Regions from separate parts of the Lactobacillus iners genome, predicted to be linked through region 2. Evidence: predicted binding sites of a transcription regulator. Region 2 holds the regulator's gene; the other holds the start of a gene.
What was found. Region 2 encodes HrcA, which represses chaperone genes, less so after heat shock. Its sites were predicted from a motif close to TTAGCACTCNNNNNNNNNGAGTGCTAA; they were not measured.

Region 1 (16,287 bases), 480 kb from region 2:
TCTTTTTTGTGTAACAACAATCTTCTACTTCTTAAGGGATCATGATTATAAATATTCCCTTGTTTATATTCACTAATATGCACATTTTCTAAAAAAGCAGAACCACGATAAGTCTGCACATATCCATCTTTAAGATTAATCCTTCTGGCACGAACCGATTTGATTTCTGTTCCTGTCAAAGCAATTCCTGCTTCAAAAGTTTCCTTAATAAAATAATCATAACTAGCTTTTTTATTAGTAGCTAATGCATCATTTTCCTTTTTCTTCATAGTTATCTCTGCCTATTACGTTTACGATATGGTCGATTATTTTGCGATGTACGCTGGCGATAAGGTGTTTTGGTTTGATTATGGTCGTTATTTTTAATTTTAGGTGTATTAGGATCATAAATTTCAAAATCAATCTGATGCTGGGCAACATCTGCATTAATCAATTTTACTTTAATTGGCATCCCCACTTTAAATTGATGATGCTTACCACGACCAGTTAAAGTTAGCGATTTTTCATCAAAGCGATAGAAATCATCCGTTAAATTGGAAATATGAATCAAGCCTTCCACTGTATTAGGTAATTGAATAAACATACCAAAACTAGTTACAGAAGAAATGATAGCATCAAAATGTTCACCTACTTGGTTAGCCATATATTCTGTCATCTTCAAATCATTGACACTACGTTCCGTATCTATGGAGCGACGTTCTTGCACTGATGTTTGCTCTGCAATTTCATCCAACTTACCTTGAAAATGCTTTTGTAATTCTGTAGCAGGTTTGCCAACTCCATATTCATGAATCATCCGATGCACTATCAAATCTGAATAACGTCTAATTGGTGAAGTAAAATGAGTATAATATTGTGCAGCTAAGCCAAAGTGACCTAAAGGCTCTGCAGAATAATGAGCTTGTCTTAAACTACGTAACATCATCATTTGAACAACCGCTTCTTCGGTAGTACCTGCAGTTTTGGTTACAATCTGTTGCAAATCGCTAGGTTTGACGTCATGCGGATCAGCTTTTACATTTAAGCCAAATGCACTCACAAACTCAAAAAATGTTTTCATTTTTTCTTCGTCTGGTGTTTCATGAACTCGATATAAAAATGGAACATGACGTCTAAAATATTCCTCTGCAACAGTTTCATTCGCCAATAACATAAAGGACTCTACCATCTTTTCAGCAGTGCCTCGTTCGTGTAAAACGATATCAATCGGCTTGCCCATTTTATCAACAATAATTTTTGCTTCAGGTTCTTCAAAATCAATAGCTCCACGTTTGTGTCTCTTTTGATATAAAATATCATGCAACTTAGCCATTTCGACCAGCATTGGACGCAAAGTACGATATTTTTCTTCAAGTTCATCTAAATGATCACCAGCTAAAGCACGATTTACTTTACTATATGTTAATCGCCCATGTGATTTCATCACTGATGGATGAATACTGTAATTTACTCGTTCACCAGTAGGAGTAATTTCCATATCACATGATAAAACTAAACGTTCAACACCTTCATTTAACGAACATATACCATTAGATAATCTAAAAGGTAACATAGGAATGACACGATCAACTAAATATGTACTATTTCCTCTAGTAAATGCCTCAATATCTAATGGTGAACCTTCAGTAACATAATGTGCCACATCAGCAATGTGGACACCTAAATGATAATTACCATTGTCAAGCTTCCATAAAACTACTGCATCATCAAAGTCTTTTGAATCATCGCCATCAATAGTTACTGCAGCTTGTTGAGTAATATCATCTCTTCCTGCCTTATCTGCAGCTGTTACATGATCAGGTATCTGGTTGGCTTGTTCTAAGGCTTCATCAGACCATTCCGTTTTAACATCATGATCTGCAACAATAGCCATTATATCAACGCCTGGATCATTTTTATTTCCAATAACCTTAATTACTACAGCTGTCATATCCTCTGGAGACTCTTCAGATGGATAAGTTTTTAATGATACTTGGACAATATCACCTAATTGGGGCGTTAACCCATCCTTCAAAATATATATTTTATATTTTTTTAGTTTTTTATTTTCACTTATTACATATCCCAGATAATTCGTTGTCGCTACCTGTTGATCAGAAAAAGGAATAAATTCACCAACTAAATTTTCAAAACCACGCTCAATAATTTCAACAACTTGTCCTTCAGGTCCTTTACCATTCCATGGGTTAGCATCTGCAATAATTTTAGCTTTAACAGTATCACCATCAATTGCAAATGAAGTATTAGTTTTATCTACAAAGATATCATCAGCCACTTCATCGTATCTAATGAATCCAAAGCCCTTATCATTAGCTCTAAATGTTCCTTCAACAATGGTATCTAATCGATTAAGTTGATATTTTCCTAAACCATCAGTAATAATTTTCTTTTCATGTTCTAAGAAGGTTACTCCTCTAACCAATTCTGTAAATTTATAATGTAATTTATTATGCAATTCTCGATCCAATTTATCTATCGTATAAGATTTTTGTGAATTGTGTCTAAATACTTCATAAATACTTGCTAATACACGTTCATCTTGTGGCACTATTAATACACCTCATTTTTTCTATATTATGGGATAAATAAAAAAGCTCCGATTAATCGGAAGCCTTAAATTACTTTGAAGATAATTTAACCAAAATTATGGCTAAAACAAAGAATATCACAAGCAATACGCCTGTTATCTTTTCCATTAATGCCTCAAAGCCACGTTTCTTAGTTTGTCCACTAAATACGGCACCACCAGATAGTGCATTTAAGGCATCTTGTTGCTTTTGTGGCTGCATCAACGTTGCTATAATAATTAAAAAACTAACGATGATGATTAACGTCATGACTAAGTTATACAAAGCGTTGCCTCCATTGCCTAAAAAAATTAATCACTGAACTAATTTTACCATAAAAAATAAACAAATGCTAAAGAAAAAGACTTCAATTAGAAGTCTTTTTAATAACAATTAACATCAATTAGAATTGTTTATGTAAGTTGTAAAAACTGTGGATACCTTTATATTCAGCTGTAGAACCTAAAGCTTCTTCAATTCTCATTAATTGGTTGTACTTAGCAATACGGTCAGTTCTAGACATAGAACCTGTCTTAATTTGACCTGCATTAGTTGCTACAACCAAGTCTGCAATTGTAGTATCTTCGGTTTCACCTGAACGGTGGGAAACGATAGCAGTATATCCAGCTTCTTTAGCCATTTCGATAGCTTCAAAAGTTTCAGTTAAAGTACCAATTTGGTTAACTTTAATTAAAATAGAATTAGCTACTCCCTTTTGAATACCCTTCTTCAAGTAGTTAGTATTAGTTACGAATAAATCATCACCAACGATTTGAACTTTACCACTCAAACGATCAGTAAATGTCTTCCAACCTTCCCAATCATTTTCATCTAGTGGGTCTTCAAGGGAAATAACAGGATATTTGTCAACTAAATCTTCAATTAATGAAGTCCATTCTTCAGCTGTGTATTCACGACCATCTGCTACAGTAACATATTTCTTAGTTTCTTTATTATAAAATTCAGAAGCTGCTGCATCAAATGCGATAGCAATATCTTCGCCTGGCTTATAGCCTGCACGTTGAATAGCTTCAACTAAAATTTCAAATGGTTCCTCATTATTCTTAAGGTTTGGTGCAAAACCACCTTCATCACCAACACCTGTAAACTCACCACGCTCTTTTAAGATTTTCTTCAAAGTATGGAAAGTTTCTGCACCCATACGTACAGCTTCATGCAATGATTTTGCACCAACTGGCATAATCATAAATTCTTGAATATCAACATTATTATCAGCATGCTTACCACCATTAATAACATTCATCATTGGTGTTGGTAAAACATGTGCATTAGGACCACCTAAGTATTCATATAATGGCAAGCCTAATTCATCAGCTGCAGCACGTGCACTTGCTAATGATACGGCCAAGATTGCATTAGCACCTAAGCGTCCTTTGTTAGGAGTACCATCTAAATCAATCATAGTTTGATCAATTAAACGTTGATCAGTTACATCTAAGCCAATAATTGCCTTTGCAATTTCACCATTTACATTTTCAACAGCAGTTAAAACACCAGTACCATTAAAACGTGATTTATCACCATCACGTAATTCAACAGCCTCATGTTCACCAGTTGATGCACCTGATGGAACAATTGCACGACCGAAGCCACCGACTTCAGTATAAACTTCAGCTTCAATAGTTGGGTTACCACGGGAATCTAAAACTTCGCGTGCGTGAATATCAGTAATTACAGACATGGAATTTCTCCTTTATATATATGTTTTTAAAATAAATTGTTATCTTGAAATTAATCTTGGTAATTTACCAAAGCTAAAAATGATTCAGGATCTAATGAGGCACCACCTACTAAACCACCATCAATATTAGGTTTAGCCATTAATTCTTTAACATTAGCAGGCTTTACAGATCCACCATATTGAATACGGATGTTGTCACTAGTTGCTTCATCATACAAATCTTTAACAGTTTCGCGAATTGTCTTACACATTTCTTCTGCTTGATCGGATGAAGCTGTCTTACCAGTACCAATTGCCCAAATAGGCTCATATGCAATAACTAATGAACTTACTTGTTCAGCAGTTAAGCCTTCCAAGGCAGCTTTAATTTGGGAAACAACCCATTCTTCTTGCTTGTTAGCTTCACGAGTCTCTAATGATTCACCACAACAAATAATTGGTGTAACACCGTGCTCTAATAAAGCCTTAGCTTTTTTATTGATATCTTCATCAGTTTCGTGGAAATAGCCTCTTCTTTCAGAGTGACCAATAATACAATAATTGATACCCATTTCCTTTAATACTAATGGAGAATTCTCACCAGTAAAAGCACCTTCTGCTTCAAAGTAACAATTTTCTGCACTAGTATGTAAATTGCTACCTGCAGCTGCTTTTCTTAAAGCATCAACATCCAATGCTGGTGCTGCAATAACTGCTTCTACTTTTGATGATTCAGGTAAATGATTCTTTACAGCATTAACAAATTCAGTTGTTTGTTCTGGATTCATATGTAATTTCCAGTTACCCGCAATAATTGGTGTACGCATAAAAATTAGATCCTTTCTTACTTATCTGAAATACATGCAATACCAGGTAATTCTTTACCTTCTAAGTAATTAAGTGATGCACCACCACCAGTAGAAATGTGGGTAATCTTAGGTGCAATGCCTAATTGCTTAGCAGCAGCAGTAGAGTCACCACCACCGATAATAGTAATAGCGTCAGTTAAGTTTGCTAAAGCACGACCAACTTCTAAAGTACCTTCTGCGTAGTTTGGCATTTCAAAACAGCCCATAGGTCCGTTCCAAACTACAGTCTTAGCATCTTTTAAGATTTCTTTGAATTTTTCAACAGTCTTAGGACCGATATCAAGACCCATTTCATTATCAGGAATATCAATATCAACAACTTCATGAGTTGCATCATTTGAAAATTCAGTTGCAGCAACATGGTCTACAGGCAATACAATCTTGTCACCTGCTTTAGCCAAAAGCTCTTTTGCTAATTCAACTTTATCTTCTTCAAACAATGATTTACCAATCTTGTGTCCTTGTGCTGCTAAGAAGGTGTAAGCCATACCACCACCAATTAAGATGTGATCAGACTTAGGAATTAAGTTAGTAATAACACCAATCTTATCAGAAACTTTTGCACCACCTAAGATAGTTACAAATGGATGTACAGGGTTAGAAACTGCGTTACCTAAGAATTTAATTTCTTTTTCCATCAAGTAACCAGCTGCTGCTAATTTACCAGCAGCTTTCATTGCAGTAGCAATACCAGTATTAGATGCATGGCTTCTATGTGCTGTACCAAATGCATCATTAACATAAACATCACCTAAGCTTGCCCAGTACTCACCAAGAGTTGGATCATTTTTAGATTCACGTTTACCAAAATCATTATCAATATCTTGGAATCTTGTGTTTTCAAGAACTATAACTTCGCCATTCTTCATAGCTGCTACAGCATCTTCAACTTCTTTACCCTCATTTTCAGGTACAAAAGTTACAGGCTTTTCTAATAATTCACTCAAACGCTCTGCAACAGGTTTTAAAGTTAATTCTTTTTTATCAGCATCACTCTTTACACGACCCAAGTGACTTAATAAGATAGCTTTTCCACCGTGTTCGATAATGTACTTGATAGTTGGTAATGCAGCAACAATACGATTATCATCGCTAATAACACCATTTTTAATTGGTACGTTGAAGTCAACACGAACTAAAACTTTTTTACCTTCAAGATCTTTAAGATCTGAAACAATTAATTTAGCCATTTAATATTAAACCTCCATAACAAAGTAAGATACTTACTTCCCTGAAAAAAGGCGGAAGGAGAATCTCCCTCCGCCTTCTTCACTACAAAAATCAGTATTAACTATTGATTAAAGAGTAGCAAATTTCAACAAAGTACGAACCATTTGGCAAGTGAAACTGTATTCATTGTCGTACCAAGCAACAGTCTTAACTAATTGCTTGTCACCTGCAGTGGTTACCATAGTTTGAGTTGGGTCAAAAATTGAACCAGCAGTCATACCTAAAACATCGCTTGAAACGATTTCGTCATCGTTGTAAGCAAATGAAGGAGTTTCATATTTCTTCATAGCTTCGTTAATTTCATCTGCAGTAACTTCTTTGCTCAAGATTGAAACTAATTCAGTTACGGAACCATCTACAACTGGTACACGTTGTGCATGACCATTCAACTTACCGTTCAAGTCAGGAATTACAAGACCAATAGCCTTTGCAGCACCTGTTGAATGTGGAATGATGTTAGCGGAAGCAGTACGTGCAGCACGGAAGTTACCGCCACGAACTGGTCCGTCTAAGATCATTTGAGTTGAAGTAAATGCGTGGATAGTAGTCATAGTACCAACTTCAATGCCGAATTCTTTGTTCAAAGCATTAACCATTGGTGCTAATGAGTTAGTAGTACATGAACCTGCTGAAACAATCTTGTCATCAGCAGTTAAAGTACCTTCGTTTACACCGTAAACAACAGTCTTAAGATCGCTACCTGCAGGTGCAGAAATTAAAACTCTCTTTGCACCAGCCTTAAGGTGAGCTTCTGATTTAGCCTTGCTTGTGTAGAAACCAGTACATTCAAGAACAAAGTCAACACCATCGTTTTTAACCCATGGAATGTTTTGTGCTTGTGGTTCTGCATAAACACGGTATTTCTTACCATCAACAACAATGCTGTCTTCAGTTGCTGAAACTTCGTGGTTAAAAGTACCATGAGTTGAGTCATACTTAAGTAAGTGAGCTAAAAGTGCTGGAGTAGTTAAGTCGTTGATTGCAACAACTTCAATATCCTTTGACTTTTCGCCTAATTCCATAATACGACGAAATGCTAAACGACCAATACGGCCGAAACCGTTAATACCAATTTTAACTGTCATAATTGGTTATTCCTCCTTAGGAAACTATGTAGTAACAATTTATTTTAAACGAGAACTCAATTCTCCCTTAAAACCTTATTTGAGGCTCCCTCATCGGTTATTAACCACGTTTGCTTGGGAGCATGATGCATGTATGCAATAATTGCTGGAGCTTTCAATTCACCAGCTGCTAAAGCAAAAACATGGGGTATTTTATCTAAAACTTCAAGTTGAAAACCAACTCGTGGCACACGATCAACTAAATGACCATTATGGTCGAAGAAATACCCGAAACATTCGGCCACGGCACCTTTATCCATTAATTTGGAACGGGTAAACGCATCAAAACCACGCTTACGTGCCATATTATCCGCTAATCCTATACCATGAATCACCGCATCACTATTGTAAATACTAGTGAAAGTATTAGAAATCATGGGGTCTTGCATCAAAGCATTGATAGCTTCACTAGGAAGATTTTCTGGTAAATACAAACCTGAAAATCGACCACCAACTTTTGAAGCTACAGCCTGAGCAATTGTGTTACTTTGTAGTTCCACATCATCGCCCAAAGCTCCCCTTCCTGGTACAAATAAAATATCACGATATCTACTTAACCGCTTGCTTAGATGTTTAGTAACATTAGCAACTGTTTTACCACCAGACACTGTTATAATATCCTTACCTAAAGGTAAAAGCAAGTCTAAAGCTGCACTAAGTTGTTCACCCATCAAAGCCCAAACGCGATCTTGCAAATCTGCATTACCAGGAACAATAATCACCCGATCAATTCCCAGCTTGCTAGCAAGCTGTAATTCAGTCTTACTAGCATTAAATATCCTATCAATCAGCGGTGCCAACTCTTTTAAAGTTATCTCGCCTTTTTCTGTCAGAACCATACCAGAACTGTTAATCTCAATTAAGTGTAGTTGTTTCAAATAATCAGTTTCTGTTCGAATATTTCTCTCACTCAATCCCAATTTTTTTGCAACAACTCTTCGTCCCACTGGGGCTAACAACGATATCTGTTCTAAGACAAGAAAACGCTGTCGAATTATTTTAAAAACATCAGGAACTAAGCTTTGTAACAAGGTTAAATCCGAGTCCATGCTTGCTCCCTTTGTGTGGGTCACAGTTTGTCCCATTCAGTGACGTTTAGCGACCCAATAACATTAAAAATATTAGAGAAACATCAATTATTCACAATAATACCCCGACATTTCTCTTTTCGACACCTATAGTATACCAATTAGTATTTTTTTATTCAAGTAAACTACATATTTTTTATTTTTTTATTTATACTTTAAAAATTGTTTGTTAGAATAGGTTTGTTGAGGCACTCTTAGTGTAATGGATATCACTTAAGATTCCGGTTCTTAAAATCCGGGTTCGACTCCCGGGGAGTGCATATTAATTGCATTAGTGACGAAGCTAGTGCTTTTTTTATCTTAAAATTAATTAACTCTCTTAATCTATTAGTTTGTAAGTAAAAAAATATTGTATGACTTATTTTATCTGATAATTTAAGGTAAAATAGAGACAAAAATTTGACCTACAGGCATAATTGTGTTTTAATTAGCAGCGTATATATATGACTGCTAATTTTATAAAGGAGGTAGATTATGCTCGTACCTACAGTTATTGAACAAACCGCACGTGGCGAACGTGCTTACGATATTTATTCAAGACTATTAAAAGACAGAGTTATTATGTTGAGTGGTGAAATAAATGACACGATGGCCAATTCAATCATTGCCCAATTGCTATTTTTGGACGCTCAAGACAATACTAAAGATATTTCATTATATATAAATTCACCTGGTGGCGTAATTACATCAGGTCTAGCTATTATGGATACAATGAATTTCATTAAATCAGATGTATCAACTATTGCTATTGGTATGGCTGCATCCATGGCTTCAATCTTATTGACAGCAGGCACTAAAGGTAAACGTTTTGCTTTACCAAACTCTACTGTTTTGATTCACCAGCCTTTAGGTGGTGCCCAAGGTCAACAAACCGATATTCAAATTGCCGCTAATGAAATTCTTAAGAGTCGTGAAAAGATCAATAGTATTTTGCACGAAACTACTGGTCAACCACTTGAAAAGATTCAAGCTGATACTGAACGTGATAAGTACTTAACAGCTCAAGAAGCCAAAGACTATGGCTTGATTGACGAAATTTTAGTTAATAAGAATAATTAAAAGCAAGATAAAAAGCATATTTCGCATTAAACGAAATATGCTTTTTTCGATATAAATATCTGACACATCTAAATGAAATGTCAATCATGAAGATTTTGCTAGTTACCGCTATTATTATTAGCAATTTTAGTTAAAAAATCACCAAAATATTCAAGATATCGCTGCTTGACTTTTTTTCTAGTAGCTAGTGGTAATTTATTCAAATATTCAGCCTTATAAATATCTTGCAGACGATTACCAGATAATAAATTCTCAGCTCCAACAATTTTAATACTAATGAATACTTCTAATACCTGATCTAACCTACCATTAGCTGCCTCTTCTATCAATGCCCGAAAAATACCAGCCGATTCATCAATACTAATATGTTTCCAATCAACACTTTCTGGATCCTTTAAAATCGCATCAATATTTAATCTCTTCAAATTATCAACATAATATTTATAAAAAGCTATACCTTGATTAGAACCTATTGTTCCATTAATCACTACTTGAATGGTTCCAAAATCTTTTTCATCAATATAAGTCATAATCTCAGCTAAATTATCCCACGAACGTGCTGACGGAAAGGCTAAGCGAAAAACTTCCATTTCAGCTGGATCATCTCTTCTAACGACACTGCTTATGGGATTTTCCATACCGGACGGTACAATCGTTACCTGGTGTGCACCTTTTTCAGAATCTAAATAGTCGATAATCGTAGAACGAATTTTTTTATTGCGTGCCATTAAGATTTTTTCATCAGTGCAAAAACTTGGAACTGACATTAACTCTTCAGACTGCCATCTTTGTTTAAATCCAGTAGCCCAATCATTAAAATCTGGATTAAAAGTAAACCACGCAAAACGATTAGCAATTGGCAGATCTAACGATGAGCCCCCTGCTTGGTCTGCTGGATTCATTGCAATAATAATCGCTACATTTTTAGAAAATGGTAAATCTGATCCTGGAAGTCGTCTATTTTGAACTAATTGCAAAAAAGCATGTTGAGTAGTCGGAATAGCTGTAGAAAACTCATCTAAAAATAAAATAGCATTCGAATTATGCAATAATCTCTGCTGCCACACTGGCATTGCATAACAAGCAGCATCTACCATCTGTTCATTTTTATCACTTCCAATATTGATTTTGGTAGGAAATGGTAATCCTGCGATGTCTTCAGGTAGCATCGTAGACAAAGACAAGTTTATTAAGTCACGACCTAACGTTTTGGCCATTGCCTCTATGGTAGCAGTTTTACCTACACCTGGATTTCCAACAAGACCAAAAGGTACACCAGCTCTGATACAAGCTTGCATAATATTAAACATTTGCTTAGCATTAGCACCTTGGGCAATATAAGGATAAAATTTCTTGTTAAGCATCTCATATTCCTCCGATTAATATATTGATATAATAGTAGTATTTTTAACAGGCGTATTACAACCATATAAGTTGATAAATGAATCATAACCTTGCCTATCAGTAATCAAAATTATATTAATAATATTTTTGTCAATACTATTTAACAATAATGTCCATTCTTTAACGCCACCAAGGTATCCATCTGTACATAAAATTGATAAATCTGGTTTTTCACTGGCTTTTAGCTGATGAATATACTCATAAAATTTTTCCATACATGTACCTCCGCCAGCTCCTAATACTATATCTTGTACTTTATGGACAACTTGTTTAGTCGTTATTTTAGTATCAATAGTAACAAAACTAATTTTTTCATGTTGAACAGTCTTACATATTTCTTTGATTTCCGACATCAATCGACGATAATCAACCTCATCCATTGATCCTGAAGAATCACAACCAATTAAAATCTTCGGTAAATAAGATATAGTGCCGGGTCTAATAAAAATATTACTAAAATTTCTTCTAGATGGACGGCGATATGAATAATCCATATTACCTTCGATCACAGTATTGCAATGTTTAGCTATAATATTCTTTAAACATTTTTGCCAAGAAATTTTGGCTGGTCGCAAAGCTTTTAAAATAAATGAATTAAAAGCAGAACCATTACGACCAACCGTTTTATTTTCCTGATCAAGTGCCTTATGCAATGCTTCGTTTCGTGCTAATTCTTTTTCTATCTCGCCAGCTTTTTCAACATTTTGTTTATCAAATTCAGATTCTTCTTGACTAGACATAGAATTACAAATATCACTACTTTGATCTGGAACTGGCGTTTTTTTTCTTTCTTCTTCTAATGCATGATAATAAGTTTCAAAAGATTGGTTATTTGGCATACCTTTGGGATACTTTTGAGTAATAATTGTTCGAGGAAAAACTATAAAATCAGATTTATCTTCATTTTGCGGTAAGTGCATAACTTCATGATCACCAAATTCAATTTCCTGATTAATAATTGCATCCCCAGCTGTATTAACTAGTTGCATATCTAAATTTTTCAACTCATAATGACCTAAAACCGTATGCATAACCTCATGTAATAATAAGGTCCCACGCTCAACATTGTCTAAGATCGGATCAAAAAACCACCAACCGATTCCTAGTCGTAAATTAGCATCGGTAGCTAGAGTTGCATAATTAACGGAAACCATCGGATGCAATAGTGAAATATATCCGGTTAAAGCACTAGCAGCAGTGACAGCTTTATAAGTAGCCATTTGAAAAACGCTCATTTCTTCTGCCGACAATTTTCTAATAGAATACGACGTAATTCCCAATTTTGCTAGAACACAATAGGCTAAAATTAGATTCTGTTGCATCTTCTGATTATTTTTTGAAATACCGCCAGATTTTAAAATATCACGAACAGCTAATGCCCGATCGTTGATTTTTTCCAAATCATATTTTAAATAGTCCTCTTTATTCAGTTGTATGTCGGCAGATAATACGTTATGAAATTCATCATTCATGTTTTTCCCCTAAATTTTGTGCTATTTTTTTGATTTTTTGAAATCGATGATTAATACCTGATTTGGATATCGGACCATCAGGAACTTTATCTGCTACCTCTTTTAAGGTTAGTTCTGGATTTTGCAATCTAAACTTCGCTAAAATAGCCAATTTCTCTGGTAGTTTATCTAAGCCAATCTTCTTATCAATCAATTTAATTTCTTCAACCTGCTTAGCTGCAGCAGAAGCTGTTTTTTTCATATTAGCAGTATCACAATTAACCAAACGATTAACAGAATTTCGCATATCACGCATAATACGTAAATCTTCAAAAGCTAACATTGCATTAACTGCACCTATAATATGCAAAAAATCTCCTATCTTTTCAGCTTCTTTTAAATATACAATATAACCACTGCGGCGTTTAGTTTGCTTGGCATTAAGGTAAAAATATTTATTCATCAAATTCATTAAATCATCATTATGAAGTTGATATAGTGAATAAATTTCCAGATGATAGCGACTTGTTTCCGGATTATTAATGCTACCAGCTGCTAAAAATGCACCACGCAAATATGACATAGCTAGTTGTTCAGATTTTTGAATTTTGGAAGGAATACCTGTTAAAACACCAAATGATTCATCAATAATATCTAAATCGTGCAACACAAATTTAACATTATTTTGCAATCTTACTAAATATTGATAATTTTTCTTCAATTTCATTTTTTTAGAAACTATCAATGCTGGTTCAATCCCATAAGCTATTTTAATTAATGAGAAAATTCTTCTAGCAATAGCCGGGTTTTCAGTTACAATATTTAAACTTAAATGATGTTGATTTAAATTTAAGACACCATTCATTCGCAAAAAAGCAGACAATTCTGCCTTTGCATGCTCTGGATGCACAGACAACCCCGTTAATTCTTTCTTTACTTCACTAGCATAAGATCCCATCATTTCTCCTGTTTTCTTCTTGCATAAGCTTCTAGGGCTAAATTTAATATTTCCGTGGCAATTTTTTTACCATCATGAAAAACTAATCCACTATGTTGATTAATAAAATCAGCTGTAATTACTCGACAATTCTGCTTTCTTAAGCCTTTGAAGTCATTTTCAACTGGTCGTAAATATTCATCATAATCTGCGGGATTGAACTTTGTCATATCAATTGCAGCACTATTAACTAAAGCAGTATCTATATAATTACCACCTAAGTGACGATTAATAATAGCTACATGCTCAGCCGAGGTCATATTATCAGTTTCGCCTCGTTGCGTCATAATGTTGCAGATATAAATTACCTCAGCCTTGGTTTGTCTAATAGCCTCACCTAAATCATCAATCATCAAATTTGGCAAAATTGATGTAAACAAACTTCCCGGCCCTAAAACAACCGCATCAGCTTGCATAATGGCTGCTAACACTGGTAAAACTGCCTCAGGTCGAGCATTATTTTTAGCTCCCGTAACCCAGACACGTTTAATCTTTTTGTGCTGTGAAGTGATTTCAGTTTCACCCTTTTCAGTCGTTCCGTCCATAAATTCAGCATTTAAAGTTAAGGGTTCGTTGGAAGCAGGAAAAATTCTACCGTCAACATGCATCATTCTAGATAGTGATTGCACTGCATCAAATATATTTCCTTGCATCTCACTTAATGCTGCAATAATCAAATTACCAATTGCATGACCAGCAAAAAAAGAATCATCACTACTGAAACGATATTGAAAAATTTCCTTTTCTTCCTGAGATATATCAGATAAAGCAACTAAAACATTTCTAATATCACCTGGTGGAACAACATTGATATAATCTCTAATTACGCCAGAAGAGCCACCATCATCCGCTACAGTAACAATAGCGGTGATTTCAGCATTTTGTTGCTTTAACGCACTTAAAATTACAGGTAATCCCGTTCCGCCACCAATCACAACAATTTTAGGACGTCGAGCTTTAATAACCTTAACTATTTTATTTTCGCCAAAAGACATTTTTATACCTAACTATTTTCTAATATAACGACTAATTTCACGATGTGATATATCAACTGGATACTTTTTGGATAAATCCTTAGCTAGTTGAATAGCGATTGAAACGCTACGGTGTTGACCACCTGTACAGCCTACAGCAATCGTTAATTTTTCCTTTCCCTCTTCAATATATCCTGGAATAGCAGTAAATAACATATCTAAGAATTTATGATAAAAAATCTGTGTTTGTTCTTTCTCCATTACATAATCAAAAACCTTCCGATCAAGACCAGTAAAAGGTTTTAATTGCGGGATATAGAATGGATTAGGAAGAAATCTTACATCAATAACAATATCAGCATCGATGGGAATACCATATTTAAAGCCAAAGCTCATCACTTCAATCGAAAAAACGTGTGTTTGATCATCACTAAATTTTTTGACTAATTGTTCTTTCAAGTCCTTAGCTGTTAATTTAGAGGTATCAATAATATAATTAGACAGATTTTTGATACTCTCTAAAGCCTCACGTTCTTTTTTTATGCCATCTAATAAGCGACCAGATTGAGCTAAAGGTGGCAATCTACGAGTTTCCTTATATCTAGAAACTAAAACATCATCAGATGCATCCAAAAATAGAATGGTTGCATGTGCTTTACTATTATCTTCTAACGAATTAATTTCAACCACTAAATCTTTGTAAAAACTCTTAACACGCAAATCGATTACTACCGCTACTTTATCAAAATCATTTGAAGAATTAATTAACTCCCAAAAGCTACTCAATAATTCTGGCGGTAAGTTATCTACTACGAAATAGCCCAAATCTTCTAAAGATTTAACAGTGACAGTTTTACCTGCACCGCTCATTCCTGTAACAATTAATAATTGTTTCTTTCGCACATTCATACCCTAACATTCCTTCCTCCTGATGATATAAATTATATCATAGAACATTTATCATAAATTTTGATTCAATATTGGTTTAAGATATTGTCCCGTATAACTTTTTTCAACCTTTGCAACATCTTCAGGTGTTCCTTGAGCAACAATTTCACCACCAGCTGCTCCGCCTTCAGGTCCTAGATCAATAATCCAATCTGCACATTTAATCACATCTAAATTATGTTCAATGATTAATACGCTATTGCCTTCATCAACTAATCTTTGTAATACAAGAACTAAATGCTTAATATCATCTACATGTAATCCGGTCGTTGGCTCATCTAATATATAAAGATTTTTACCAGTAGAGGTCTTTTGTAATTCTGAAGCTAACTTCATTCTTTGAGCTTCCCCTCCTGAAAGCGTAGTCGCAGGTTGACCTAATTGAATATAGCCTAAACCTACATCCATAATAGTTTGTAACTTTCTTTGGATTTTAGGAATATTCGCAAAAAATTCATTAGCTTCAGATATGGTCATCTTTAACACATCGGCTATATTTTTTTCATGATATTTAACTTCCAAAGTTTCAGAATTGTAACGGGTTCCATGGCAAATTTCACATGGGACATACACATCAGGCAAAAAGTTCATTTCTATCTTAATAATTCCGTCACCATGACAAGCCTCACAACGACCGCCTTTGATATTGAATGAAAAACGTGCTTTCGTGTATCCACGCATTTTAGCTGCATTTGTTTGGGCAAATAAAGCTCTAATATCATCAAAAACACCAGTATAAGTAGCTGGGTTACTACGAGGTGTACGACCGATGGGACTTTGATCAACATCAATTACTTTTTCAATTTGATCCCAACCCAACATTTTTTTATACTTACCTGGTTTTTTAGTCATCAACCCTAATTTTTGTAAGATAGCCCGCTTTAATACCAAATTA
Region 2 (16,287 bases):
GAATTATTCAATGCTGTTTTTATAGCCTTTTTCTGCGTATCATCGTAACTTATATCAAACTTTTGTTCAACGTGCTTAATAGCAGAATTTAAGTCGTCATCTAGATATGGTATATCCCTTTTATTGCTATCACTAATTCTTTTTAAATCATTAGCAATATCTTTTTCTATCGTATACATATTTGTTAAAGATACTTTATCATCAAATATGACTACTTTGTTATCTTTTTTTAAATTATTGACTTCATTAGCTAGCAGATCGAAATCATCTATATAAAGCAATTTACTAGTATTTTCTAGCCACTTATCCATCAAAAGATATGTATTTCCATCTTTTAGAGCCGAATCTAATAATACCTGCATAAGTGCACCCTTTAGACGCCTGCTATCATCCGCTTTAAAGCCTAATTTATTTGCAATACTGTCTGCAATTTTAAAACCATAGCCACGTGTTTCAGCAATTAAAGCATATGGATCTTCTTCTATCTTGGATAATGTCTCACCTTTATATTTATTATACAAATCAGTAATAATACTTTTATTAATCCCATATTGCACCGCTTGAGTTAATATCTCACCCAATTGATCCATATGCAAAATTCCATTTAACAAGCTTTGACGTTGCTTATCTGTTAATTTTAGATCTTCTACAACCTTGTTATTATCTTTAATTTTGGTAAAAAGATCTTCCCCCAATTGTGAAACTATTTTTTCAGCTGTTTTTTTTCCTATTCCTGCAAATTTATCTGAAGCTAAATAATCTACAATCGCATTATATTCCGCAGGCATTATGGCTTGATAACTTTTAGCCTTAAATTGCATACCAAATTTTGAATGCTCAATTATTTCACCTACAAACTTATATCGAATTGACAGATCCATCTCTCCGAAATTACCCATAACTCTAATAGAATCATGATCATATCCAGCTATTTTTCGAATTATATGAACATCCAATATTTTAAACAATTCTTCATTGTTTTCATAAATAATTCCCTCTACCATTCCTATTAACTGTAATTCTGCCATATTAACTCCTAAGAAATATATTAAATCTTATTTTTTAATCATATTAACAATCGAATTATATTGTTTCTTAGCTGAATAAAAATATTTTTCATCCTGCTTTTTCGAACGTTCAAAATATTTTTCTGCTTCAGCTCTATCTTCAGGAAAGTAGGTAACACCCAATAAAAAATTAATCTTAGCCGATCGTATCGAGGCCTCTATCTTTTTATACTCTAATCTTGCTTCGACTAACTTACCCTGACTTAACCAGCAATCTCCTATTAATTCATATGTACGCATACTAGGTTTTTTAATAGTAATAGCATACGCCAAAGCTTTAGCATACTGACCACTTTTTATTGCAACTAGGGCTTTTTGATAAAGAGTCGCATCATTATTAGGCATGCTATCTAAAATTTTACCAGCAGCTTGATAATCCCCTAGCATATAAAAGCAAATGGCAATATTGTAGTCCAGCGACGAGGTATCATCATTAGTACATGCTTTAGCCTTTTGCAACAATTCCAAAGCCTGTTCTGGAGAATTATTTTCTATCAAATATGTAGATAATTCTAAATAATTATTTACATCACTCGGAGCTGCATCTATTTTACAAATCAACGAATGAATGTACGCTTCTTGCTTATTTGATGGTAATACTTTTCTTATTTTCTTATTCATTATATTGAATCTCTACTAGTAATTTTTCTTCCTAAATAAGATGTCTCATTCCATCTTAATTCATTAAAATTAATACTATCTTTAGTTTCTAAAATAGTTAAACTAGTATTAATTAAACCTCCACGCTTACGCAAATCAGCTAATCGATAACCTTCCAAACTTCTAATCAATGCACATAAAGCAGCACCATGACTTACTAAAAGAACCTTATCATTATTGCCACTATACTTAGAAGTTATTTCGTCAATCAACAGTTTTCCTCGCTTAATCATATGACTAAAACTCTCACCATGAAATTTACGAGGATCATACAAGTCAGGTTCATATCTAAATGCCTTAATTTGATCAGGATATAATCTCTCAGCTTCGGAAAATTTCATTCCCTCCAATTCTCCCAAATCAAATTCACGCAATCGATTATCTGCAATCACAGGAACATCTATATTCATATTTTCTTTAATCTTTAATGCGGTTTGCAATGCACGCTCCAAAGGACTAGCATAAAAAGCTACAAATTTCGTATCCTTTAAAAAAAGAGATAACCGTTTAATATCTTCATAACTTTCGGGTAACAAAGGAGAATTACCATGGCATCCCTGATACCTACCCTCTAAATTCCATTCTGTTTTACCATGTCTGACAAAATATAATTGCATACCTATTCCTCGATAACTAAAAATAACCTTATATTAATTGCAATTGATGATTACCTCTATATGCCTTATCAATGATAGCACCACCTAAACATTCTTCGCCATCATAAAAGACTATTGCTTGACCAGGAGTCACTGCTCTTGCCAATTCATCAAATTCAACATGAACAGTATTATTAGCCTTATTATAATTCATTGTAACTGCAACATCTGGTTGTCTATATCTGAATTTTGCAGTGCAATGAATCGTAGTATCATTAGAAGGCAAACCAGTAAAAAATGAGACTTCACTGGCATCTAAACTAGATGCATATAATAAGTCACTATCATATCCTTGTTCTACAATCAATTCGTTTTTTTGTAAATTCTTGCCCACAACAAACCATGGTGCACATGAACTTTGATTCCCGCCTAATCCTAAGCCAGAACGTTGCCCAATAGTATAATACATAAGACCACTATGTTTACCAACAATACGACCGTCTGAAGTTACAATATTACCGCCCATAGCTGGTAAAAATTCACTGAGGAAGTTTTTGAAATTTCTTTCGCCAATAAAACAAATACCTGTAGAATCTTTCTTTTTGGCTGTAGCTAAGCCAGCTTGTTCTGCTATCATTCTAACTTGCGGTTTACTTAAATCAGCTAAAGGGAAAATTGCCTTTTTCAATTGCTCCTGAGTTACCTGACTTAAAAAATATGTTTGATCTTTATTACCATCTTTTGGTCTCATCATATGGACTACACCATTTTTATCAGTAACAGTTTTCGCATAGTGACCCATGGCAATATAATCGGCATCTAATTTCATTGCAAAATCTAAAAAAGATTTAAATTTTATCTCCTTATTGCACATAATATCTGGATTAGGGGTACGTCCTCTTTTATATTCACTTAAAAAATATTCAAATACCTTATTCCAATATTCCTTTTCAAAATTAATAGAATAATATGGTATCCCTATCTTATCCGCAACTCGTTTAACATCTTCAAAATCCTCTGTAGCAGTACAAACACCAGAATCATCAGTATCGTCCCAATTTTTCATGAAGACACCTACTACATCATACCCTTGTTCTTTTAATAAAAGTGCAGATACTGATGAATCAACTCCACCACTCATACCAACAACGACTCTAATATGACTGTTATCTGTCATTATGTTCCCCTTAATTTTCTACTATAATTTCTTTTTCTTCCAAATCTTTCAAAACAAATTGTAGTAATTCGACCATAGATACCAACTGCTTGTTTTTAAAAATATTTACTTTAGTTAACCCATTTATATCTGTTACTACCATAGTTAAATGATTTAACTCTTTATTAATAGTCATTTTCAATTTAGCAGTAGCATTATATGGAGAATCTTTATATAAAGGGTGCTCATAGGTATAATTACCATTCACTGTTTTTTTAAATCCTGCATCAATTAATGCATATATCTTGATATTTGAACTTAATGTATATTCTTTATTGCTACCATTAATTTTCACTGTATTAGACATAGTATCTCCTTACTTATCAAAAATACTAACTTACAACCTAACATATGTTAAAAAACTATAGTTATATTTATTTTTAGTATCTTTACAAAAATCTTCTCTATTTATTAACTTATACCTATTATAATCAATAATTGCCATTTTAGTATCAGCTTTAAACCTATTTTGAATAATCGTTTGTTCTAATCGATCTGGTATGTCTTTTAAAGCATCAAATAAAGAAAAGCCACCAATTATATATATAGTTTTTTGCTCATTTAAAAGCCATTTACGCAAATCAGTTAAACTATTAAAAATAGTTATTTGATCATTATCTTTATAATAATTAGTAAATTCTGCGTCTGTTGTTAAAATCACATGGTGTCGATTCTTAAGTAAGCCCGGAAAACTATCAAAAGTTTTTCGACCCATCACTATAGTATGATTTTCCGTCAATCTTTTAAAATGTTTTAGATCAGCTGGCAAATGCCATGGTAATTTTCCCTTATTACCAATATTGCCAGCTAAATCCTCTGCCCAAATAAAAACAATCACTAATATACTTACCTCTCACAATTAAACTGCAACTGGTGCTTTAATAGTCCCATGATGATTATAATCTATTAACTTTATATCTTTCATTTCAAAATCTAAAACTCTGTGTTTCAATGGATTAAGCCATAATGTAGGAGAATCATATGCATTCCGTGATAATTGCTTGTTAACCTGATCAAAATGATTCTTATAAATATGTGCATCACCCAAAGTATGCACAAATTCACCTAATTCCAGTCCAGTTTCTCTAGCAACCAAATTCAATAATAAAGAATAACTTGCAATATTAAATGGAACACCTAAAAACATGTCACCAGATCTCTGATACAACTGCAAACTCAATTTATTATCATTAACATAAAATTGAAATAAAACATGGCATGGTGGCAATGCAACATTAGGAATATCTTCAGGATTCCATGCACTAACTATTAAGCGACGTGAATCTGGATTAGTCTTAATTTGTTCAATAACATTACCTAACTGATCAATAGTATCACCCCTACTAGTTTGCCAACGCCTCCATTGAGCACCATAAACATTACCCAAATCACCATATTTTTTGGAAAATGTTGCATCACTTAATATTTTCTCGGTAAATATATTCATTTGTTCTTGATATTTTATATTAAACAATTCATCGGTTTGTTGTCGCAAGCCAAAATTTGTCATGTCGGGGCCATTATATTCAGTAGAACTTACCCAATTCTTAAAAGCCCACTCATCCCAAATATGATTTTTGTGTTCCAACAAAAATTTTATATTAGTATCGCCCCTTAAAAACCATAACAATTCACTTTTTATTAAACCAAAAGGAACATGTTTTGTGGTAATTATAGGAAATCCCTCGGACAGATCAAAATGCATTTGTGCACCAAAGATGCTGCGTGTGCCAACACCTGTGCGATCAGACTTATCATGCCCTTCCAACATTATTTTTTGTAATAAATCTAAATATGGCTGTTCAAGCTTAGTCAATTCAATAATCCTCCTAAAAAAAAATCTAAGCATTTATTAAACTTAGATTCTTAGAAATAATATTTATTCGCCGTGATATTTAACTAAAGAATATATATCAATATCACTAAATTTTTCTACGCCTTTTAAATCAACAAGTTCAACATAAAATGCTGCACCTACTACTTCACCACCAAGTTCTTTTACTAATTTGACAGTTGCATGCAATGTTCCCGCAGTTGCCATCAAATCATCACAAATCACAACTTTTTGACCCGGTTTAATTGCATCTATATGCATTTCCAAAGAATTAGAACCATACTCTAAGTCATATGAAGCTTTTTTAACTGCACGAGGTAATTTATGTGGTTTACGTGCTGGAACAAAGCCAATACCTAATTCATTTGCTACAGGACATCCTACAATAAAACCTCTAGCTTCAGGACCTACAATAACTTCTGCACCCTTGCTCTTAGCAAATTCTGCCAATTCATGTGTTGCAGCTCGATAAGCCGTACCATTTTGTAAAATAGGTGTTATATCTCTAAAAATTATTCCTTCATTGGGAAAATCCTTAATACTAGCTATATATTTTTTAAAATCAATTGCCATAAAATCACAAACCAACTTCCTATATGCAATAACATTTACTCACACTATATGTAAAAGTATTATAACATTCTACTTTTTGTTTTAACAAATTCATATTATAAATTACTATTATGATCCTTAATATATTTTAACAAACTATCTGAAGACATGTTTTTTAACATATCTGTAAATGTCAATCGTTGACTAATCGCCTGGAAATACTTAGAATCAGTAATTTTAGTAACTTTAGGACTAGTTATAGCCTTAATTAGCTCATTTTTAACATCATAATCAATCCAATTCAATTCCCAAAATACACGCAAAACAAATTTGATACAATCATAATTTATACCTAAGTATGTAGCAACTAGCTTATAATCAGACAATGATAAATTTGGATGATTAACAATATAGTTGAATATACTTTCAAATAATTCTCTATCTGGTAATTTTGATATTGGATATGGATCAATCAAAAAACGTAAATATATTTTGTTAAAATCATTGTTAAGCACCCTATCGAATTGTTCTTTACTTGTAGGAGTATCTAAAAAAACAACACTCTCATTATTTTGCATATAATCAGTTGCCAAAATAATTTTATCAGATGATATATTATCAATATTATTAGCTATTTCTATACTATTTTTGTCAAAAAGCAGATATCTATCTGCAAAGCCCATAATATAATTTTCATTACGTAAATCGACAATTCTAACACTCGTCAACGATGGCGGAGCAGCAAAAATAAAATCGCTGATAATTCCCTGTAATTTAGCTTTATTATTCCACTTATTTATGCCTAAAGTTACCATAATCATATGAACATATGGCAATATATTTGTATCTAAGTAGCTCCTATCAAATCCTATTAAATCAAGCTCATTGGAAAAGTTGCTCACACACATTTTAATATGATTTTTATTCTGGCCTATTTTAATTAACTTAGATATATGTGGATTAGTTATAGAAAAAACAGGTTCTGGATTATCCGTTCCAAAAGGACCTACTTTAACCATTTGACGGTAAGTATCCAATGTCAAATCGTTAAGATTTAACTCATCATCATACATTTTTACGAGTTCACTAGTAGCAACAGGCTGAAAAGAACTCTCAAAACAATCACGCAATTTTACTAAAGAATCTTTTTTTAATGAAAGACCACATGCAAACTCATGACCACCAAATTTTGTTAAAACTGTACCTTTAAGTTTTATAAGTGCATTGAATAGATTGAATCCTACAACAGACCGACCTGATCCTTTTAATTCACCATTATCGGCTTCAGTTAGAATAATAGTCGGTTTATGATATTTTTCCGCTATTTTATTAGTTACTAAGCCCAATACTCCTTCGTGAAAATTATGATCGTATAAAACTAATGTCTTTTTAGATTGCCATCCATATTGCTGAATTTGCTTTTCACATATCTCAAATATTTCCTGAGTTAATTGTTTACGTTTATCATTCAATTTTTCAACTATTGATGCCAATTTTTCAGCTTCTTCTTCGTCATCACACAGCAAAAGATTTACCGCTAAATTTGCATCTGCTAACCTACCTACAGCATTAATTCTAGGACAAATAGCAAATCCAACATCACTAGCATCAATAGATCCCAACTCTAATCCTGCATTTTTGATCAATGCACGTAATCCTGGCCTTTGAGTATTATTTAAAATTTCAAGCCCTTGCTTAACTATTATATGACCTTCACCAGATACTTTAACCATATCACCTATGGTACCTATCATAGCTAAATCCAATAACTCAGACATATTATCAGTCATTAGTGCACGACAAATAGTATATGCTACACCAGCACCACAATAATCATCAAATGGGTAATCTTGATTAGGATAATTACAATGAACTATTGCATATGCATCAGGAATTTCATCTTGAAAAATATGGTGATCAGTCACAATAGTATCTACCCCACATTTTTTGGCATAATTCACTTCTTCAATTCCTGTTACGCCATTATCTACTGTAATTATCAACTTAGTACCATTACTTACCAATTCCTGATAACGTTCCAAACTAGGTCCATATCCATCATCAAACCTATTTGGAATAAAAAAATCAACATCAGCTCCTAAGATACTCAAAGTTTCGACCATAATACTTGTCGCAGTAATACCATCAGCATCATAATCGCCATATACTGTAATTTTTTCACCCTTATCGATAGCCTGATTAATTCTATCGACTGTCTTTTCCATATCATGCATTAAAAATGGATCAGCTAATTTACTTTCATCGGCATTTAACCAAAAATCTAATTGTTGATCAGTATTGATGCCTCTAATCGCAAATAATTTAGCTTGTATAGGACTTAATTTATACTTTGCAATTAAATCTTTATCTAAAGATTCTGCTTGTTTTTTCTTCCATATCATTGTCGTAACTTAAATATCCTCAATTTTTCATCAGTAGCTTTAACTGTTTTTATTAAAGACCCTCTGATAGCCCATCGATTAGCTCCCCAATCAGCACACGTTATTAATGTAACTATATTTTTTCTAGTATCATCCACTAACCATACAGCAGTAGGTGGAACTTTTTTCTTCATATATATTTTATAAATATAAACTTTTTTTAAATCTGTTAAATATATTAATTTGCCCTTTTTTACTGATTCTAATGGTGAAAAGAGGCTACCATTAGCAGTCATGTAATGACCAGCTAATGGATAATTACCATGACCCATTTTTTGATCTGGACGCATAGTGCCACCACCTGTAGATAATGAATCATTACTTAATCCTTTTAGAATTGGTAAATACATATGGACACTTGGAATTGCAATAGCACCCACTGCTTTAGCATTATTTTTGATCCGAGATTTAGTAACCTGGGCAAAATCAATACTTTTAACCTTGGAAAAATCAAATTGACCTTTAGATTTCTCATTCTCTCTAATCTTATCCTTATTAAGATTATGCAATACTTCATTTTGGGACTGTTTGGCAATAAATGATGTTATTTGTGGACTAAAAATTAAAGCTAGACCTACAATAAAACAAATAAATGCTAAAATATAACGTAAATTTATATTTCTACGTGTTTTTTTATCTGCCATCTTATTTTCCTTTTATATCGTCATCATCCATTTTCAATACAGCCATAAATGCATCTTGGGGAACTTCTACTCGTCCAATAGCTTTCATTCTTTTTTTACCCTTGCGTTGTTTTTCTAACAACTTGGCTCTTCGATCTGGATCTCCAGTATGAATCTTCCATGTAACATCTTTACGATAAGGTTTAATAGTTGCTCTAGAAATAATCTTAGCACCAATAGCACCTTGAACATCAACTTCAAAATTTTGACGAGGAATAAGTTTCTTTAACATACTCGTCATTTGTCGTGCTCTGGTTTGTGCTTCATCATTATGTGCAATAAAACTCAATGCATCTACTGGTTCATGATTTAATAACATATCTATTTTTACTAAATTTGTCGATCGATAGCCTATAATTTCATAATCTAAGGACGCATAACCTTTTGTGAAAGATTTCAAATCATCAAAGAAATCATAAATTATATCAGCTAATGGCATTTTATAAATAACATTAACCCTAAACTTATCTAGATAATCCATAGTCTGAAACTCGCCATGTTTTTTTTGACATAATTCCATAACCGCACCCACAAAATCATTTGGAACCATAATTTCCGCCTTCACAAATGGTTCTTGAACATCTTGATATTCACCCGCATCAGGTAAATCTGAAGGATTATCTATCAACTTTACAGATCCATCATTCATAATCGCATGATAATCTACACTAGGTGCCGTCATAATCAATTGCATCCCGAATTCCTGCTCTAATCTCTCTTGAACAACATCCATATGCAATAATCCCAAAAAACCACATCTAAAACCAAATCCTAGTGCTTGTGAAGTTTCAGGCTCAAATTCTAATGCAGCATCATTCAATTGCAATTTTTGCAATGCTTCCTTTAAATCATCATATTTTTGATTATCAACTGGATACATACCTGAATATACCATAGGTGGAATTTGTCTATAACCTGGTAATGGTGTAGCCGTAGGATTGCAACTACTAGTAATAGTATCACCTACTCGCGTTTCACGTACTGACTTAATATTGGCAGTAATATAGCCTACATCACCAGCAACCAACATTTCCTTTTTTACAGGATATGGACTAGAAACACCGACTTCAGTAACTTCAAAATCCTTGCCAGTATTCATAATCCTAATCTTATCACCTGGCTTTACAATTCCATCTTCTATTCTTACAGATAATACAACTCCACGATAATCATCATATTTTGAATCAAAGATAAGTGCTTTTAACGGTGCCTTTAAATCACCTGAAGGAGCTGGTATATCTTGAACAATTCTTTCCAACAAATCAGGGATTCCTATACCAGTTTTGCCTGAAACTTCAACAGCTTCAGTGGCATCCAATCCCAACATTTCTTCTATTTCATCCTTACACATATCTGGATCAGCTGAAGGCAAATCGATTTTATTTATAACTGGCAAGATTTCCAAATCACTATCCATTGCTAAATATGTATTAGCTAAAGTTTGAGCCTGTACACCTTGGGATGCATCAACAATTAATAATGCACCTTCACATGCTACAAGTGATCGCGAAACTTCATATGAAAAATCTACATGTCCTGGCGTATCAATTAAATGAAAAAAATAAGTTTCTCCATCCTTAGCACAATATTTAACTTCAACAGAATTTAGCTTAATGGTAATACCACGTTGTCGCTCTAATGGCATATCATCTAACAATTGATTTTTCATTTGGCGTTCACTAACAGTATCTGTTAGTTCTAAAATTCTATCAGCAATGGTCGATTTTCCATGATCAATATGTGCCACAATGGAAAAATTTCTAATATGCTTTTGATATTCTTTCAATTTATCAAGATCCATGTATTCACCCGTTTAATTCTTTCTATCACTAGGAAATTATTATAACAAATAAAAACATTAATTAAAATAAATAATAGTCTTAGATAACAAACTTCACCTTTAACTACAAAAGGTCTGATTCTGATTATTTAATATCAAAATCAAACCTTAAAATTTAATACTGTATCTCAGTTACTATCTTAAAAAACTTTATGATAACTTATCTTTCAATCTTTCAAAGAAATTTTTTTCCTGAGGTGTAATACTTCCACCACCAGCTTTAACAAAATCAACAAGGGCTTCTTTTTGCTTATCATTAATTTCTTTTGGTATCACAATATTAATCAGAACTTCCTGATCACCATTACCCTTACCATTCAAGCGAGGAACACCTTCACCACGCAATTTAAATCTTGTATTTGGTTGTGTACCTGCAGGTATTTTTAATGAAACCTTACCATGAACGGTATCAACTTGAATATAATCACCCAAAGTAGCTTGTGCAAAGGAAATCTTGGCTTCAGAATAAATTGTTGTGCCTCTACGTGTAAATTCAGCACTTGGTTTTACTTTAAACACAATATATAAATCACCATACGTGCCACCATTTTTACCAGCTTCACCTTGTTCACTTAGCCTAATTTGTTGCCCATTATCAATACCAGCTGGAATATCAACCTGCAAAGTTTGTTCTTTATCTATGCATCCCTTGCCATGGCAAGTATTACATGGATGTTTAATAATTAATCCTTTTCCTCCACATTGATCACAACTAGCTTGCTGTCTAATAATGCCAAATGGAGTTTGACGAGTAATATTTATAACACCCATTCCTTTACATTTTGAACAAGTAATTGGATGTGTACCTTTTTCTGCTCCATTACCATGACAAGATGAACATATTTCACTTCTAGTATATGTAATATTTGTTTTCTTGCCTCTAATAGCATCCATAAAGTCAATTGTAAGCGTATAATCCAAATCTTGACCACGTTGCGGTGCAGTAGGATCTACATGTCGTCTACCTGTACCACCACCAAAGAGATCACCAAAGATATCGCCAAAACCATCAAAGCCACTAAAATCACTATACTGAGTGCCACCGCCGAAACCACTTTGTCCATTAACACCAGCATGTCCAAATTGATCATATTGAGCTCTTTTTTGCTTATCATGCAAAACTTCATATGCTTCGTTAACTTCTTTATATTTTTCTTCCGCACCCTGTTCATGGTTTATATCAGGATGATATTTTTTAGCTAATTTTCGATACGCTTTATTAATTTCAGCATCACTAGCAGTTTTATCAACCCCTAAAATATCATAATAATCACGTTGTGACATTTAATTACTCCTTAACTATCAAAAGAAAAGAACTACAACATGGCAGTTCTTTTCTTTATAATCGACAACTATTTATCAGGATCAACCTTGTGGAAGTCACCATCTACCGTTGAATTACCATTACCATCCGTACCTTTATCATTACCATTACCATTTTCTTTAGTACCAGATTGACCTTGGGTATTTTGTTTTTGATACAACTTAACTGCTAAATCTTGTGCAACCTTTGACAAAGCATCTTTCTTTTCCTTCATTGCTACAAGGTCATTATCTTTTTGAGCTTTCTTCAAAGCTTCTAATGCATCTTCAACCGGTTTAATATCATTGTCACTAAGTTTACCTTTTACTTCTTCCAATGTCTTATTAGTACTAAAGATAACTTGATCTACTTCATTACGTAAATCTGCTTCTTCCTTTTTCTTTTTATCTTCTTCTGCATGTTCTTCTGCTTCTTTTTGCATGCGTTTAATTTCTTCATCAGATAATCCAGTAGAACTCTTAATAGTTATCTTTTGCTCTTTACCAGTACCCATATCTTTAGCAGACACATTAACGATACCATTCTTATCAATATCAAACGTTACTTGAATTTGTGGAACACCACGTGGTGCAGCAGGAATATCAGTTAATTGGAATCTTCCTAAAGTCTTATTATCTGCTGCCATAGGACGTTCACCTTGTAGAACATGAACATCAACGGCAGGTTGATTATCTGCAGCTGTGGAGAAGATTTGACTCTTTGAAGTTGGAATAGTAGTGTTTTTATCAATTAACTTAGTAAATACACCACCCATAGTTTCTATACCAAGAGACAAAGGCGTAACATCAAGCAACACAATATCTTTAACATCACCAGTTATTACACCACCCTGAACGGCAGCACCCAAAGCAACAGCTTCATCAGGATTAATAGAATGATCAGGATCCTTCCCAGCCCATTGCTTAACAGCTTCTTGAACTGCTGGAATACGAGTTGAACCACCATTTAAAATTACTTTATCGATATCCGAAACTGATAAGCCTGCATCCTTCAATGCATTGTCAAATGGTATCTTAGTTCTAGCAACTAAATCATGTGTCAATTCGTCAAACTTAGCTCTACTTAAATCAGCTTCTAAATGCAATGGACCTGATTCTCCAGCTGAAATAAATGGCAATGAAATATGTGTAGATGAAATACCTGATAAATCTTTTTTAGCCTTTTCTGCAGCATCTTTCAAACGTTGTAAAGCCATCTTATCGGATGATAAATCAACACCATTTTCCTTCTTAAAGTTTTCAATTAACCAATCGATAATGGCATTATCAAAGTCATCACCACCAAGGTTAGTATCACCATTTGTAGACAAAACTTGGAAAACGCCGTCGCCTAACTCTAACACAGAGACGTCAAACGTACCACCACCAAGATCATATACTAAGATCTTTTCATCTTTTTCATCTTTATCTAATCCATATGCTAATGAACTTGCAGTTGGTTCATTAATAATTCTTTGAACATTTAATCCAGCAATTTTTCCAGCATCTTTAGTAGCTTGTCTTTGAGCATCGTTAAAGTAAGCAGGAACAGTAATTACAGCATCCTTTACTGGTTCACCTAGATAATCTTCAGCAAACTTTTTGATATATTGCAAAATCATTGCTGATATTTCTTGTGGAGTATATTCCTTACCATCTACCTTAACTTTATATCCTTCTTCACCCATATGACGTTTAATTGAAGAAATAGTATTTGGATTAGTTATTGCTTGTCTTTTAGCTACTTCACCAACTTGAATTTCACCATTCTTAAAAGCAACAACTGATGGTGTAGTACGATTACCTTCAGGATTAGTAATAATCTTAGGTTCTTTTCCTTCCAACACAGCTACAGCTGAATTAGTAGTTCCTAAATCTATTCCGATAACTTTTGACATAAATTAACTTCCTCTCTTATTTTGTTACAACTACCATAGCAGGTCTTAAAGTTCTATCTTTGTACAAGTATCCTTTTTGCAATACTTGTACAACATGATCAGGTTCCTGATCTTTCACTGCATCAACAGTTTGAACAGCTTGATGTAATTTTGGATCAAATTTTTCACCATCAGCTTTAATTTCTGATATTCCATGATCACTTAACGCTTTAATCAACGCATCTAATGTCATTTGAACTCCCTTTTTTAACTGAACAGTCACATCGCTATCACTTTCGACCATTAATGCACGCTCAAGATTATCCAATGCAGGAAGAATATCTTTAGCTATACTTTGTGACTCATACTTTATCAACTGTGCACGCTCCTTGGAATAGCGATTTTGTGCATTTTGAATTTCTGCTTCACTACGTAGATATTTATCTTCCAATTCCTGATTTTTTAACTCCAGCTCTTGGATCTTTTTAGTGTATTTGCTTACATCTTCTTTATTAGAAGACGTTTTTGGTTTGGTATTATTTTTTTCTTTTTTACTATCCGCTGAATTATCTTTATGTTCTTTCACAACTTACCTCCTCACTTAAAATCACCATAATACTCCAATAACTTATTAGCTAACTCGTTTCTAAAATATTCAAGTAAGCCTATCATCTGCGAATATGGCATATTACTTGGACCTAACAATGCTATCGTCCCTGTACCATGTTTGCCAACACTATAATCGACAGTCAATAAACTGCAATCTTCTAATAACTTTGATGGCATCTCAGAACCTAAATGGACTCTAACATTAGTATGTGAATTATGATTTATAATCTGATTAGTATCAAATCCAATAAAATCTGACATTAATTGTTTTTGATCTATCAACTGATAAAGCGATCGTAATTTATTAAGATCATTAATCCCAGAATTATTTAACAAATTTATTTGACCATTTACATACATTTGCTCACTAGCTGCATCTTTTATAACGTCTTGAAGAAGATCTAAAAATATTGTAGCAGAGCCACGAGAAACTAACTCTTTAGCAATTTGATTTAAACAGCCACTATTCACATCAGTTAAAGATTTACCAATTAACTGCTTATTAATTAAAGCAACGGCTTTTTCAACTTCGTCACCCGAAGTATGATGGGGCAAAGTATATATCTGATTTTGAACATTTCCATCATCAGTAACTAAAATGGCCATCACCCTGTTGGCAGACAATGGAACAATCCTAAACCCAGTAATATAAATATCAATATTTTCAGGACCTGCAGCAAATGCTGTATAATTAGTCAAATCAGATAAAATTTTTGTCGCCTCTTCAATAATTTCATTTACTTGATGAAAAGGTTGATCCAATTGCTTAATAATTTGGTGATATACAGAATCTGAAATTTCTATAGGATCTACCAAATAATCTAAATAATATCTATATCCGGAAGCAGACGGTACCCTACCGCTAGAAGAATGTGTTTTTTCCAAAAATCCAAAATCTTCTAATACAACCATTTCATTTCTAATTGTTGCACTAGAAACCTTGATAGGTAATTGTAACATCACCGTTTTTGATCCTACCGGTTCATGCGTCTGCGTAAAATCATTAATGATAGTCTCTAAAATCAATTCTTGGCGTTCGGTTAACATCTGATCCCCCCTTTTAATTAGCACTCAAGATGTTATTGTGCTAACAATTAATATAATACTAGATTTTAGCATTTTTTCAAGTAAAGTATTCAATTTTTTCAAAAATTATTTAACAAGGATTACTAATTGCTGTTAAACTAAGTCAACATCCAAATAGTGTGTCATAAATATCAAAAATTTTACAATATAAAAAACTGACCGCTCAAGAATGGCTGAAGGTCAGTTTTATTACATATATAACTAATACATAAATTATTATTATTTATTATTTTTAGTTTTACTTAAATTCATAAACAAAGTAACAATGGAAACAATGGTCAATATCAAAACAATAAATAAAAATACTGCCAACATTTTTCCACTATTTTCAACATCTGCATAATTAGTAAAAGTAGATATTAAACTACTAAAAGAATACTTTCCACCTAATATGCTGAATATTTTATGACAAACTACGTGCATAAGTACTGTAACTACAACTGTAACTGCTGGAAAAACAAATGTTGCTTTTTTCCACTTGTTTCCATCTTTTAGCTCCGAAAATTTAATTACAAGTGCAGCAA

Region 1: the regulator HrcA is predicted to act here: its motif matches at 8,987-9,013, upstream of clpP (ATP-dependent Clp endopeptidase proteolytic subunit ClpP).

The regions. Positions count from the first base shown of each region.
Region 1 covers NZ_CP049230.1:1,021,613-1,037,899, forward strand. Annotated here, with positions in the region: gene smpB (SsrA-binding protein SmpB) at 1-269, opposite strand, end outside; gene rnr (ribonuclease R) at 272-2,548, opposite strand; gene secG (preprotein translocase subunit SecG) at 2,619-2,852, opposite strand; gene eno (phosphopyruvate hydratase) at 2,971-4,269, opposite strand; gene tpiA (triose-phosphate isomerase) at 4,320-5,075, opposite strand; gene G6Z82_RS05025 (phosphoglycerate kinase) at 5,093-6,307, opposite strand; gene gap (type I glyceraldehyde-3-phosphate dehydrogenase) at 6,416-7,432, opposite strand; gene G6Z82_RS05035 (sugar-binding transcriptional regulator) at 7,489-8,520, opposite strand; tRNA gene G6Z82_RS05040 (tRNA-Arg) at 8,748-8,819, shown strand; gene clpP (ATP-dependent Clp endopeptidase proteolytic subunit ClpP) at 9,034-9,618, shown strand; gene G6Z82_RS05050 (AAA family ATPase) at 9,717-10,982, opposite strand; gene G6Z82_RS05055 (DUF2201 family putative metallopeptidase) at 10,998-12,494, opposite strand; gene whiA (DNA-binding protein WhiA) at 12,487-13,431, opposite strand; gene G6Z82_RS05065 (gluconeogenesis factor YvcK family protein) at 13,431-14,465, opposite strand; gene rapZ (RNase adapter RapZ) at 14,478-15,353, opposite strand; gene uvrA (excinuclease ABC subunit UvrA) at 15,405-16,287, opposite strand, start outside.
Region 2 covers NZ_CP049230.1:543,032-559,318, reverse strand. Annotated here, with positions in the region: gene recD2 (SF1B family DNA helicase RecD2) at 1-1,028, opposite strand, end outside; gene G6Z82_RS02870 (tetratricopeptide repeat protein) at 1,056-1,688, opposite strand; gene G6Z82_RS02865 (histidine phosphatase family protein) at 1,688-2,344, opposite strand; gene mnmA (tRNA 2-thiouridine(34) synthase MnmA) at 2,373-3,500, opposite strand; gene G6Z82_RS02855 (hypothetical protein) at 3,511-3,846, opposite strand; gene G6Z82_RS02850 (dihydrofolate reductase) at 3,877-4,377, opposite strand; gene G6Z82_RS02845 (thymidylate synthase) at 4,399-5,355, opposite strand; gene G6Z82_RS02840 (adenine phosphoribosyltransferase) at 5,419-5,946, opposite strand; gene recJ (single-stranded-DNA-specific exonuclease RecJ) at 6,042-8,327, opposite strand; gene G6Z82_RS02830 (class A sortase) at 8,324-9,010, opposite strand; gene lepA (translation elongation factor 4) at 9,012-10,850, opposite strand; gene dnaJ (molecular chaperone DnaJ) at 11,040-12,173, opposite strand; gene dnaK (molecular chaperone DnaK) at 12,242-14,089, opposite strand; gene grpE (nucleotide exchange factor GrpE) at 14,106-14,654, opposite strand; gene hrcA (heat-inducible transcriptional repressor HrcA) at 14,666-15,724, opposite strand; gene G6Z82_RS02800 (hypothetical protein) at 15,983-16,287, opposite strand, start outside.